Lentimicrobium sp. L6: one gene and its partners. The protein of the gene in region 1 interacts with the protein of each later gene in a pairwise test. Links are inferred from orthologs where the notes say so. Each region holds a gene or a part of one and is shown in the gene's direction. Other genes may lie near its edges.

Region 1 (4,321 bases):
GAATAACTGTAACTTACCTTCATTATCAGCAACCCCATCAAGTTCGCTAACATTAGGCCACATAGGTCCTTCAAAACCACCAGTAGCCCAAAGATATTCACTCATTACTTCGTTATCGGCTAAGTCAATTTCTATTTGTTCCCAATCTTGACCTTGATTTTCTGTCTTAAACACAATAGGAGAGTATCCTCCTTCGTCATCTAAATTTGCATCAACACCAATCATCCATGTATAACCCACAGAACCATTATTTGACCAAGCATTACCAAATGTCCACTTATTCTTTGTAGTTCCTGGGTTAGATCCACCAATTCTCATAGCTAAATCTACAGGAATTTCAACATAGTACCAATCAAAACTAGAGCCATTAAAATCAGCATACCAACCACCAATGTTAAATTCAGTTGAATAACCATCCTCCACTTGATATCTTCTCTCTATTACGTGAGCCATTCCATCGGAACATACTTGCAAACCATTACGAAGCATCTGACTACCAGACCAATTCGGGTCTGCGGGAATAACTTCTTGAACTAAATCATCTCCATTTACCTTTGAAGTAGCACGGAAATTTTCATGCCAACCATCATTGCTATTAGGACCACATGAAACAATATACGCCTCATCAGGATCTGTATTTCCTTCTGGATTATAAATAACACCTGAGGGATATCTACAAGCATATTCTGTTTGCATCATCCATGTATTATCCCACGTATTAGCACCATCTGTAGAAGTAGCAGTAATAATGTTACCACTATTTAGAGCTTCAGGATAAGTTGCTGGATCTGTTCTAAAGGTAAAGGCATAGGTACCTATTTCTGTATTATAATCTAGATATCTTTGCTCTTCAAGTAGAACCGACCAAATATTTGCAGAATTTCCTATATATACTCGCTCAACAGCTTGTACACCTTTGAAATCATAATTAGCTGTAATACTAGGGTTTACTTGTACTGGAGTCATCTGTAAATCGTTTTTACTTCGGGGATCTATTTCGTCTTTGGGTCTATCACCCTTTTTTCAATCGGCCATAGCAGCAAATGAAAGGCTTAAAGCTAAACTAAACAGTAATTTTTTTTTCATAGTTTCAAACATTTAAAAATTATTATTATTTTATTAGAGTATATCTATCCTAAAATAGGAGTTAAAGTTAGCCTTGAGAAATGTTTTGAAGAAATGGATTTAATAATTATTAATATCAAATGCTGTTGAAAAAGCTTTTTTTTAGTATTATAAAATGGTATCCGTTCAATAATAGGCTTTCAGCTTTTTTTTCGTGTTTTTGAATTGAAAATATTGGAATCGAATGAGGAAATAAAAATGTATTAAATAATGTAAATCACATAAATCGAATCTTAAGTTTAAAGATTTAGGCGCTATCACTAAAAAATATTTACCATGCTTAGAAAAACTGCAGTATAATTGAAAATGAAAACCATACTTTTGTGCCATATTTACAAATCAGTTGTTTTCAACACCATAAAAATATGTCAGAAAACTATAAATTCTCCCAACACAAAAAATGCGAATACTTCCCTTGCCATCAAGGATTAAAAGAGGAGGAGTTTAATTGCTTATTCTGTTATTGTCCGCTTTATATGCTTCAAGATAAATGTGGAGGAAATTTTAAATATGCCCAAGGTATTAAAGACTGTAGCGATTGTACCATAACTCATGCTACTGGAGGATACGACCATGTGATGAGTAAAATGGGCATGATTATGAAAATAGGTAGTGAAACGAGTAACAAATAAGCAGTTTGGGTTATGATTAGTTTTGCCGCCATAGATTTTGAAACTGCCAATAAAAAAGGCAGTAGTGTTTGTGCCGTTGGAGTGGTCGTTGTAAAGGATGGAGAAATCACCAATAAATTCTACAGTCTTATTCAACCTGAGCCCAACTACTACGACTACTGGAATACTCAAGTTCACGGGCTCACAGAACTCGACACCGATCAATCTCCTGTTTTCCCCGATGTTTGGGACCAGATAATACCTTTAATCGAAGACCTCCCCTTGGTGGCACATAATAGTAAATTCGATGAAGGTTGTCTAAAAAAAGTCTTCCAAGTATATCAAATGGATTATCCAAAATACCGTTTTTACTGTACCGTAAAAGCGGCTAGAAAACACTTTCCTCAACTTGAAAACCATCAGCTCCATACCGTATCAAAGCACTGTGGCTACGAAATGAGAAAACACCACGAAGCTCTGGATGATGCCTATGCTTGTGCTATAATTGGGATGAGGATTTTTGGGAATACTATGTTGTTTATGTAGCTGATTCGACATTACAAATCAGTTTTCCTCAGCCCAATTGGGAGTCTGATTTGCAAGATTTGCATTTTATTTAAAATACCATTCTTTGAATGGTCCAAATCAATAAACAATATGACAACCTAGGGATTTTTGCTCCTTTTAGGGTTTGTGGTATACAAAAAATTGCCATCATGAAACTATTACCGAACACTAACTAGAATACTGCAACTGAATCAGTTTATTATACTTGCCATCATTTACTTTCATTAGATTTTCGTGGGTGCCTTGCTCCACTATTTCTCCTTGTTCCATTACCACAATTTCATCTGCTTTTCTAATGGTTGATAAGCGGTGGGCAATGATAATGGAGGTTCGGCCTTGCATTAATTTCTCAAGGGCTTCTTGAACTAGTTTTTCTGAAACTGAATCTAATGATGAAGTGGCTTCGTCTAATATTAAAATCTTAGGGTCTTTTAAAATGGCTCTGGCAATGGCTATTCTTTGCCTTTGCCCACCAGAAAGCTGAGTTCCTCGTTCTCCAACGATGGTATCAAATTGCTCTGGAAAGCGTTCGATAAACTCCAAAGCATTGGCTTTTTGTGCAGCCTCATAAATGTCTTTTTCACTGGCATTGGGCTTTCCATAAGCTATGTTTTCACTAATACTTCCTCCGAATAGAAAGATGTCTTGTGGTACCAATGAAATCTGACTTCTTAAAGCCGATAATGGAAAATCATGACTATCGATGTCATTGAAAAACAGACTATTTTTTGCTGGCGGATGCAACATCAATAATAAAGAAGCCATGGTACTTTTCCCCGCTCCACTATGACCCACAAGAGCTACCATATTATTACTTTCGATGTTTATATTGATATTTTGAAGCACTTTTTGGTCTGGGCGCGATGGATAGGCAAAGTTCAAATTCTTAAGACTGATTTGCCCATTCATTTTATACTTTGAATCTATTTCTTTGAGGTCTTGAAGTTCTTCTGGCTCTTCATCATAGATTTTAAAAAGGTCCTCAGTGGCACCAATAAATTTCTGAATATTGGTATAAACATTGGCCAAACCGCTTATGGTACCACCCACAAACACAGAGTAGATAACAAAGGAGAATAAATCACCTGCAGCCATTTCGCCAGCCTGCAAATATCGTGAACCTTGCCATACCACAGTGGCAATGGCACCAAAAAGCCCGAGTATGATAAAGGAGGAAAATGCTCCTCTATACCTTCCACTCGTCATACCCAAGTCAGCTATCTCTTTCGTCTTTTTCTTATAACGAGCAATCTCAATATATTCATTGGTAAAGGCCTTTACACTCTGAATTCCCTGTAAAGTTTCCTCTATAATGGTATTTGAATCAGCCAACTCCGATTGTATGTCTTTGGAGAATTTGCGAATAAACTTACCAAAAAATCGAGCAAAAATCATAGTAGGAGGGAGTATGATTAGCATAAAACCAGTAAGTTTTATAGAGATGATACCCAATAATGTAACCCCACCAACGATGATGATAATCTGTCGGATAAACTCGGCCAAGGTTGTGGTCATGGTCTCCTGAAGCAAAGCTACATCTGCTGAAATTCTACTGTTTAATTCTCCAACTCTTCTCTTCTCGAAAAACTGAAGTGGGAGTTTGATCAAATGACTATAGCTAGCCAAACGCAGAGCAGCAAGAGATTTCTCAGTTACATTCACAAATAAAACAATCCTGAAATAGGAAAATACCGCTTGAAGTATTAATACTCCAGCAATCAATAGAGCAGTTTGATTTAAACTCAAACCAAAAGTAGTATTCTCGACTGAATTCACCAAATCACCCAAGAGTTTTGGAAAAGCCAAACTCGCCAAACTAGAACCCAATAAAAAGAAAACACCTAAAAAGTACTGTCCTCTATAGGGTTTGATATATTTATAAAGACGCATTGCACTGGCAAAGCCATTTTTATTGAGCTTTCCTTTGGGAACATTTGAGGTGTCTATTTTTGCCATTATTTGTTTTCAGTCTAATTTCTTTATTCAAGATCTATTGTACTTCTAAATCATATTGAATG
Region 2 (3,751 bases), on another replicon or contig:
AATAGGGAACTTCAACCACCATGGTACACCAGGTGTATTTACAATATGTACCCAATAGTTTTTATTGGCACTTAAAGTAGTAATTACAAAAGTGAATACTGCTAAAACTCCAGTTACCGCAATATTTCCTGTTAAATTCGCTCCTCCAGGAATGATAGGAATCAAACCTAAAAGATTATTAAAGAAGATAAAGAAGAAAATAGTGAGTAAAAATGGAAGGTATTTTTCATATTTCTTTTCGCCAATAGAAGACTTGGCAATATCGTCACGAATAAAAACAATCAAAGGCTCAAAAACACTCTGCATGCCCTTTGGGGCCATTCCTTTTCTAGTTTTATAGCTTTTAGCTACACTGGCAAAAATCCACAGCATTAGAATAATACTGAACCAAAGGGCTACGACATTTTTTGTGATAGAAAAATCCCAAGGCAATCCACCTTCAGTAATTTCTATAATTTCGTGATTGGCAAAATACTGTTGCGCATCGATATAGGCTATTTTACCTTTATGTCCGCCATCTTGCATAATTGCAAAAGCGTAAGCTACATCAGCACCATGCTCAAGATCATGTATCATCTCTCCGTTAGAATCGAAAAAAACAGGGATTTTATGGTGTGTTTCATGATCTACAAAAGCAGATGACATAAATGACAACAACTGTCCATCGTGGAAAATAAGAATTGGAAGAGGAACAGAAACATGGGTATGACCCCAATTTAGAATGTGCCATTCATAGGAATCTATGACGTGCTCAATAATCATTTTACCAGCGTCGAAAACCTCTTCATCGGCAATTTCATGAATATTTTCTTTATGCTCAGTGGCATGATCAGTATGTGCCATGCTTGATTTAAGGGCAAAACCGCTTATGGTCAGGGCAATTAAAAGTAACTTTATATGCTTCAAAATCATTCTTTTAGGTAAATAATCCAAATCTCAGTTTTCTGGCCTAATTAAACATGTGCAAGTTTACAAAAAAATCTCGTAAATATCACATGAAACAGTGATTTTGGTAGAGAAAGTCCGAAATACAAAAAAAGGGTCGATCCTTCTGGCTTTAACTGGAAATATTTAGCTATATTTTTTGTTGTTTTTATATGCATGCATTTGATTTTTTTATCATGCTATTGGGGTGCTATAGTTTTGTGCAAAGTATCTATAATTTCCTAATTTATAGGACAAGCATCACTTTCAAAAACCAGGAAAGGCCATAACTATTCCTCAAAGGCCATTTTTACTAGAAAATTATCATAACAAAAAAGCAATAAAAATTATCCCCCTCATCTCTCCCATTCATCAAAGATTTTCCTATTTTTGCAATCTTATGGAGAATTTTATTGTTTCGGCGAGAAAATACAGACCAGCAACCTTCGATACCGTGGTGGGGCAACAAAGCATCACCAACACCTTGAAGAATGCCATTAGCACCAATCACTTGGCGCAAGCATACCTATTTACTGGGCCTAGAGGTGTTGGTAAAACAACAACTGCACGTATTTTTGCTAAAACCATTAATTGCATGAACCTCGATGTGGCGAATACCGAAGCCTGTAACGAGTGTGAGTCTTGTAAATCTTTTGCCACTAATTCTTCCTTTAATATATATGAACTCGATGCAGCCTCTAATAATAGCGTAGATGATATTCGTCAACTGGTGGAACAAGTTAGAATCCCTCCTCAGGTTGGTAAATACAAAATCTATATCATAGATGAGGTTCATATGCTATCTACCCAAGCTTTCAATGCCTTTTTGAAGACATTAGAGGAGCCTCCAACTTATGTGAAGTTTATTTTAGCAACTACCGAGCGTCATAAAATTATCCCGACTATTTTATCTCGTTGCCAGGTATTCAACTTCAACAGAATCACCATTAGCGATATGGCTAAACACTTGGCTTATGTGGCCAAAAATGAAGGCGTTACTGCAGAAGAAGATGCACTTCACCTGGTAGCTGAAAAAGCAGATGGTGCTTTAAGGGATGCACTTTCAATATTTGATCAATTAGTGAGCTTTACTTCAGGTCACCTGACCTATGAAAAAGTGGTAGAAAACCTGCACGTATTAGACCAAGATTATTTCTTCAAAATCACCGATGAAATCCTCAAAGGAAATATCAGTAGCGCTTTGGTATTATTGAACCAGATTATTGACAAAGGTTTCGATGGACAACACTTTATCATTGGATTGGGCGAACACTTAAGATCATTAATGATTAGCCGTGACGAAGCTACCATAGATTTGATGGACACTTCTAATAATATAAAGGAAAAATACCGTCAACAAGCTCCTCAGTTTGAAACTGGGTTCCTCATTCGATGTCTTGAGATAAACAATCAGAGCGACATCAATTACAGAACAAGCAATAACAAAAGGCTTCTTCTAGAACTGGGATTGATGCAAATGTGCGGACTGGCCTCTGGCATGTTTGACAAAACTGGGGCTGAAAAAAAAAGGATTGACCTAAAAAAAAATGAAGTTCCAGAAAGCTTATTAACTGATAAACAAGACTTTGCGGACACACTACTTTCTCCCAACATAAACACAAATGTTCCTTCACCTGAAAACACTAGTGTTTCAAGTCCTCAGAAAACAGAGGAAAAAGCTATTGAACCAAGCCCAATACCAAGAGCAGACAGTCAAGAAAATACAGGACCAACAACAAAACCTTCCACAAAAGAAGACAAACCGAAACCATTAAAAAGAAAAATCAATAGAGGATTCAGTCGTGATTTGGGTTACTCATTAAATGATGAAAAAAAGGAAGCGGATGCCGAAGAAGATCCAATAGCCTATATGATAGGGAAAGAGCATATAGCCGAACCTATCGAGAAGGACAAGCTAGATGAGATTATCAATTCATTTATCAATGAATTGGAAGGTCAACCCAGCCTAAAATCGGTTTTACGTTCAGAAAAACCAGCACTAATAAACGACAAAGAAATAGAATTCAAATTCTATAACAAAGCCCAAGAGCAAGATTTGATGAGCCATGCAGAAGTTCTGTTGATGAAACTGCGCACCCAATTAAATAATTACCAGATTAAAATAAAAACTAGTATTTTAGCCACCGAAAATTTCAAGGCTGACGGGCCCATGGAAAAGTTTGAGCAAATGGCTAAAAAGAATCCTAATCTCCGCAAGCTAAAAGATGTACTAAAATTGGAAATCGAATTTTAAGAATCACAAAACAAACAATAGATAATAGTAAAACCACATTTATTGTTAAACCTTAATTAAAAAAAGATGAATTTTACACTCAAAACTTCTATATGGAGTTTGGCATTAGGAATGATATTGTTTTCCTGCAGCTCAGAAACGAGCAAAAAGACAACAAGTACTGCAGTTAAAGCTGTGGACCTAAAGAACATGGATCTCACCGTAAAACCTGGTGACGACTTTTTCCAATACACAAGTGGCGGATGGTTAAAAGACAATCCTGTTCCTGATGATAAAACACAGTATGGTTCTTTTACTGTTTTGTCTGACGAAAATCAAAAACAATTAAAAGCACTCATTTTGGAAGCTGCTGAAGCAGACGCTCCAAAGGGTAGTATTGCTCAAAAAATTGGTGATTTTTATAATAGCGGAATGGATACCACTGCAATCGATGCACTAGGAATGAAACCTATTCAACCTGCCATTGACAAAATTAATGCGGTAAAATCTAAAGAAGAAATCCTTCCTTTGGTTGCCGAAATGCAATTGAGCGGAATCAACCCTTTATTTTATTTCTTTGGTTCACAAGATGAC
Region 3 (5,750 bases), on another replicon or contig:
ATTGGATAAATGATAGCAAAAACTCATCAACCTCCCTATTACGCAGTTATATTTACTTCTATTATGAATGCCTCAACTGATGGATATGAAATAATGGCTAATAAAATGCTAGAACTAGCTGAAAAACAAGATGGATTCTTGGGAATTGAATCTGCAAGAGAAGAAATAGGTATAACGGTTTCCTATTGGAAAGATGAGGAATCTATCAAAAACTGGAAGCTGCAAACCGATCATATCATAGCTCAAAAATTGGGCAAAGAAAAGTGGTATGAGTCATATAGAATTAGGGTATGTAAGGTAGAAAGAGATTATACAAATCTTAAATAAAATCTCTATTTACTTTTTAGCGTATTTGTATTTTTTACCTCCAAGGCATATTCCCAATATATCATTAAACCATTTACAGGAGAACCTCACCTGATTTAAAACACTCATGCCTTTGCTCCTGATGGCTTTGATATTGATGAAATTGCAGAAGGTGGAGAAAATATTGTAATGCCAGTAAGCATTTTTAATTCTGGGGTTGAAACGGCTAGCTGAGTTTCTGCGGTCATTATCTGTAGCGATCTAGATATTACTATTACAAGTGATCACAAAACATATAATGATATCATTTCAGATGGAGAAGTATGGAGCAATGGCGGATATGAGTTTACAATTAATGAAAACTGTATAGAGAAAGATGTGTCTTTTGTATTTATCATCACCACCAATGAGGAAAGTTGGTCTGACACTTTCGTCTTACATTTATATCCTAAAGATGCTTTTGGAATTTCAGAATTGGATAAAGATATCTACATCATCTATCCTAATCCAAATGAAGGAGTCTTTAACATCAGAGCGGAGAACTTATCCAAAGAAACCAATTATCAGATTCTAAATGCTGCTGGTAAGTTGGTTAGAAGTGGGTATATTCAACACTCAAGCTTTAATGAAACTCAAATTAATATTGGATATATAGAAAACGGAATCTATCTATTAAGACTAATAGAAAATATTCAATCTGTTAACTATAAATTTATCGTGCGATAAGATGGACCAAAGCTTTCAGTTTTTCACATTTAGTCCAACTTATTAACAATGATACTAAATAACTAGTTTTCTGTCACATATAAATTATTAACAAGCCAGATACTTATGTTGTTTTTGGGTATTTTTGAAGGCTCATTTTCAACCTAATTCTGTTCTATGTTTTTAATTTACGATACTGAAACCACTGGTTTACCTAAGGATTATAATGCACCTATCACCAATTCGGATAATTGGCCACGTATGGTCCAAATTTCTTGGCAATTGCATGATGATAAAGGCCAATTGGTGGAAGTTAAAAACTACATCATTAAACCTGAAGGATATGAAATCCCCTATGCTGTAGTTAAGGTACATGGTATCACCACTGAAAGAGCAGAAAAACAGGGAGTTGCCTTAAGTATGGTCTTGGATGAGTTTAACGAGACGCTTAAGAAAACTACTTTTGTTGTTGGCCATAATATTGAATTTGATAATAATATCATTGGGGCTGAGTTTCATAGGAAAGACATCGATACTCCCCTTTTTGAGCGTACCAGTTTAGATACTAAAAATGAATCGACAAATTATTGTGCTATTCCTGGTGGAAAAGGAGGAAAGTTTAAATGGCCCAAACTTGGCGAACTCCATGAGAAATTATTTGGGGAAGCCTTCGATATGGCACATAATGCTGCTGCCGATGTGGAAGCCACCGCTCGTTGTTTTCTCGAACTTGTTCGACTCAAAGTTATTGAAGCAGGGAAATTGCATTTTTCTGAAGAACAATTTGAGGCTTTTCAACTGGCAAACCCAAATACTATCCAAGCTATAGGTTTAAATACTCAACCCTATGATGCAGTTGATCTAGATGAATCAGACTCCCCAGAAATCAGTATTCAAACTGAATTAGAAAAAGGTACTGTAAAGACCAAGACTATCCTTACTGGAGAGCTAAAATATTCACATTTACACTTACATACCCCATACTCTATCCTAGATGGAGCGACTTCTATTCCCCGTTTAGCAGAAAAAGCTTTAAATGATGGAATGGAAGCTGTTGCCATTACCGATCATGGTAATATGTTCGGAGTAAAAACATTTCACAAAATACTAACCGGAAAAGGTTTAAAGCCAATTTTAGGCTGTGAAGTTTATGTGGCACGAAGAGGAATGCACCGAAAAGAAGCCAAAATTGACGGTAGCGGTTGGCATTTGGTGTTATTGGCAAAAAATAGAGCTGGCTATCAGAACTTGATGAGAATGGTGAGTCTGTCTTGGTTAGAAGGAAATTATTACAAACCACGTATAGATAAAGAATTATTAAGTCAGAATTCAGAAGGATTAATTGCTCTTTCAGCTTGTTTAGGCGGTGAAGTGAATCAAAAACTGATGAATGAAAGCCAAGGAGAAGCAGAAAAAGCTGCCCTTTGGTATAAAGATTTATTTGGCGAAGATTTTTACCTCGAACTCCAAAGGCATCAGTCAGGAGATCCAGAATTAGATAGTAAAGTATATGAAGACCAGGTTTTTGTTAATCAGAAACTTTTGGAAATGGGCCATAAATACGGAATCAAAGTAGTTGCCACCAATGATGTCCATTTTGTAAATAAAGAAGATTCTGGAGCTCAAGATCGATTAATCTGTATCAGTACTGGAAAAAACATTGATGATCCAAGCCGTCTTAGGTATTCAGGTCAAGAATGGTTCAAAACTCAGAAAGAGATGATTGAACTATTTAAGGATCATCCTGAGTGCATTGCTCATACTCAAGAAATAGTTGATAAGGTGGAGAATTACCCTCTGAACTCCAAGCCTATCATGCCTGACTTTACTCTTCCTGAGGGTTTTACCGATGAAAATGAATATCTCAGGCATATTGTTTATGAAGGAGCACATATTCGTTGGGGAGCAGTTCTAACAGAAGAACTCATTGAGCGCTTAGATTTTGAACTGGAAACTATCAAAAAGATGGGATTCCCTGGCTATTTCCTTATTGTCTGGGATTTTTTGGTTGCAGCAAGAAATATGGGAGTTGTAGTGGGTCCCGGTCGTGGCTCTGCTGCTGGTTCTGCTGTGGCCTATTCTCTTCGTATCACAGAAATAGATCCTGTAAAATATAATCTACTGTTTGAGAGATTCCTGAATCCTGATCGTGTGTCCATGCCCGATATCGATATCGATTTCGATGATGAAGGTAGAGGAAGAATCATGGAATGGGTAGTGAATAAATATGGTGAGAAACGAGTAGCTCACATTGTGACATTCGGTAGTTTGGCAGCAAAATCAGCTATTCGAGATGTGGGTAGAGTACAGCAATATCCACTATCAGAAACCATGTTACTCCAAAAACTTGTACCAACTCGACCGGGTATTTCATTAAAGGATGCTTTTAAAGAAGTTCCTGAACTGAATAATATAAAAAGAGGAAAAGGCGAGGCTGCCGATGTATTAAAATATGCCGAAGTATTGGAGGGCTCAGTTAGAAATACTGGTGTTCATGCTTGTGGTGTTATTATTGGCAAAGAAGATTTAGAGAATTATGTTCCTATTAGTACTGCAAAAGATTCAGAATTAAAATATGTAACTCAGTATGATGGAAAGCATGTTGAGGATATTGGTTTATTAAAGATGGATTTTTTGGGTTTAAAAACTCTGACCATTATTAAGCATGCCGTTGAGAATATCAAAGAATCGAAAGGTGTTGAAATAGATATTGAGAATGTAAACTTGGAAGATGAAAAGACCTACCAATTATATTCTGATGGCGATACTACCGGGTTATTCCAGTTTGAGTCGGCTGGAATGAAAAAGTATCTTAAGGAATTAAAGCCCACTCGTTTTGAGGATTTGATTGCTATGAATGCGCTCTATCGTCCTGGTCCTTTAGAATATATTCCTAGTTTTGTAAAGCGAAAAAATGGTTTAGAACCCATTGAATACGATCTTCCAATGATGAAAGAATACCTGGAAGAAACCTATGGTATCACAGTTTACCAAGAACAGGTGATGCTTCTTTCTCGCCAGCTGGCTAATTTTACTCGTGGACAATCCGATTCACTCCGTAAAGCCATGGGTAAGAAGATTAAAGCCATGATGGATGAGTTGAAAGTATTATTTATTGAAGGTTGTAAAGCTAATGAGCGATTCATGAAGGAATGTACGGAGACAAAAAAGAATCCAGACAAACTTATCAATAAAATTTGGGGTGACTGGGAAGCTTTTGCTAAATATGCTTTCAATAAATCTCATGCCACTTGTTATTCCTATGTTTCTTATCAAACGGCATATTTAAAAGCCCATTATCCAGCTGAATTTATGGCCGCTGTACTGAGTAATAATATGAGTGATATTGAGAAAGTGACATTCTTTATCGATGATTGCAGAAATCAAGGATTTAAGGTTTTAGGTCCAGACATTAATGAATCAGGAACTAATTTTGCAGTTAATAAAGATGGAGATATTCGCTTTGGATTAAATGCCATCAAAGGAGTTGGAGGTGCTGCTGCCGATATGATTATAGAGGAACGCAGAGAAAATGGCAAGTATAAAGGTATTTTTGGCATGGTCAAACGAGTTAACCTTCGTTCAGTTAACAAGAAGAGTTTAGAATCTATGGTCTATGCCGGTGCTTTCGATAGTTTTGAGAAAACACCACGTCATGTCTTCTTCCATATGGAAAATGGCTCAACTTTTTTAGAGAAAATCATTCAATATGGACATAAGTTTCAAGCGGAACAAAACTCTAATCAAGGAAGTTTATTTGGAGACTTAGGCTCTGTAGAATTGCCTGATCCAGAAATTCCAGAGACTGAACCTTGGTCACAACTCGAATCATTAAAAAGGGAAAATGATGTGGTAGGATTTTATCTATCTGGCCATCCTCTAGATACTTATAGTATGGAACTTAAGCAATTTTGCAATAGCGATATCAAAAGCTTCAATGCTGTGATGGAAAGGCTGAATCAAATTGTGATGAATACCGAAAAGGACAAAGATGGTAAAAAGCCTGAAACCGATGAGCTGAAGCTACTTAGAGACAAGCCATATACCATAGCAGGTATTATCTCTATCCCTGCTAGCACCACGATGATGACCAAAACAGGAAAGCCATTTGGTAGATTCACTGTGGAGGATTATACAGGTTCATTGGAAATCAATATGTTTGGCGAAAATTTCGAGAAATACAAGAGTATTTTGAGTAGAAAAGACCAATATGTTCTTTTAAAAGTAGCTCCAGAAAAACCCCGTTGGCGTGATGAGTTTGAACTCAAAATCAATGCTATAGAACTGTTATCTGAAGTGATGGAGAAATATGTAAGGAGAATTGACCTTAGCATCAAATTACATAATGTATCTTCTCAATTGATAGATAATCTGAATACTGTTATTGAAACCGGTGGTGGCAAAACGCCCATCAATGTGCAAGTTATCGATGAAAATAATGAGATATTACATATGAATATTCCTACTAAAGTAAACTCTAAGCATTTTATCAATGCGCTAAAAGATAATGAAGAATTAAGTATTCGGTTGGTGAAGTAATTGCGCGATATCTTTTTATATTATCTATAATAAATACTTATCCTTTAAGAAAAAAAACAGCCTTGAATTAAAATACAAGGCTGTTTTTTGTTTTTTCTATTCCCACTCAATGGTAGCAGGTGGTTTGGAACTGATATCGTAAACGACTCTATTTACTCCTTTAACTTTATTTATCACATCGTTGGAAACCTTGGCTAAAA

The links. Proteins that work in one complex are often made in the same cells at the same time.
Region 2: the proteins of HNS38_RS08025 (region 1) and HNS38_RS09080 interact in binary tests that used the Escherichia coli proteins (3 or more experiments, as listed by UniProt). The link is inferred for Lentimicrobium sp. L6 from one-to-one orthologs.
Region 3: the proteins of HNS38_RS08025 (region 1) and dnaE interact in binary tests that used the Escherichia coli proteins (3 or more experiments, as listed by UniProt). The link is inferred for Lentimicrobium sp. L6 from one-to-one orthologs.

What each region holds. Positions count from the first base shown.
Region 1 is NZ_JABKCA010000024.1:53,755-58,075, reverse strand. Bases 813-3,525 are described here. They hold HNS38_RS08025 (3'-5' exonuclease), read left to right. Parts: upstream 813-1,769; coding sequence 1,770-2,282; downstream 2,283-3,525. Other genes in these bases: HNS38_RS08020 (ABC transporter ATP-binding protein), read right to left, coding at 2,472-3,525; HNS38_RS08030 (cysteine-rich small domain-containing protein), read left to right, coding at 1,491-1,757; HNS38_RS08035 (T9SS type A sorting domain-containing protein), read right to left, coding at 813-966. In the rest of the region: more of HNS38_RS08035, read right to left, coding at 1-812; more of HNS38_RS08020, read right to left, coding at 3,526-4,259. UniProt on the Escherichia coli protein: DNA polymerase III is a complex, multichain enzyme responsible for most of the replicative synthesis in bacteria. The epsilon subunit contain the editing function and is a proofreading 3'-5' exonuclease.
Region 2 is NZ_JABKCA010000030.1:6,261-10,011, forward strand. Bases 805-3,751 are described here. They hold HNS38_RS09080 (DNA polymerase III subunit gamma/tau), read left to right. Parts: upstream 805-1,324; coding sequence 1,325-3,178; downstream 3,179-3,751. Other genes in these bases: atpB (F0F1 ATP synthase subunit A), read right to left, coding at 805-906; HNS38_RS09085 (M13 family metallopeptidase), read left to right, coding at 3,245-3,751. Outside these bases: more of atpB, read right to left, coding at 1-804. UniProt on the Escherichia coli protein: Part of the beta sliding clamp loading complex, which hydrolyzes ATP to load the beta clamp onto primed DNA to form the DNA replication pre-initiation complex.
Region 3 is NZ_JABKCA010000008.1:77,732-83,481, forward strand. Bases 805-5,750 are described here. They hold dnaE (DNA polymerase III subunit alpha), read left to right. Parts: upstream 805-1,188; coding sequence 1,189-5,550; downstream 5,551-5,750. Other genes in these bases: HNS38_RS03470 (T9SS type A sorting domain-containing protein), read left to right, coding at 805-1,032; guaA (glutamine-hydrolyzing GMP synthase), read right to left, coding at 5,647-5,750. Also shown: HNS38_RS03460 (tRNA-binding protein), read left to right, coding at 1-9; HNS38_RS03465 (antibiotic biosynthesis monooxygenase), read left to right, coding at 10-327; more of HNS38_RS03470, read left to right, coding at 685-804. UniProt on the Escherichia coli protein: DNA polymerase III is a complex, multichain enzyme responsible for most of the replicative synthesis in bacteria. This DNA polymerase also exhibits 3' to 5' exonuclease activity. The alpha chain is the DNA polymerase catalytic subunit.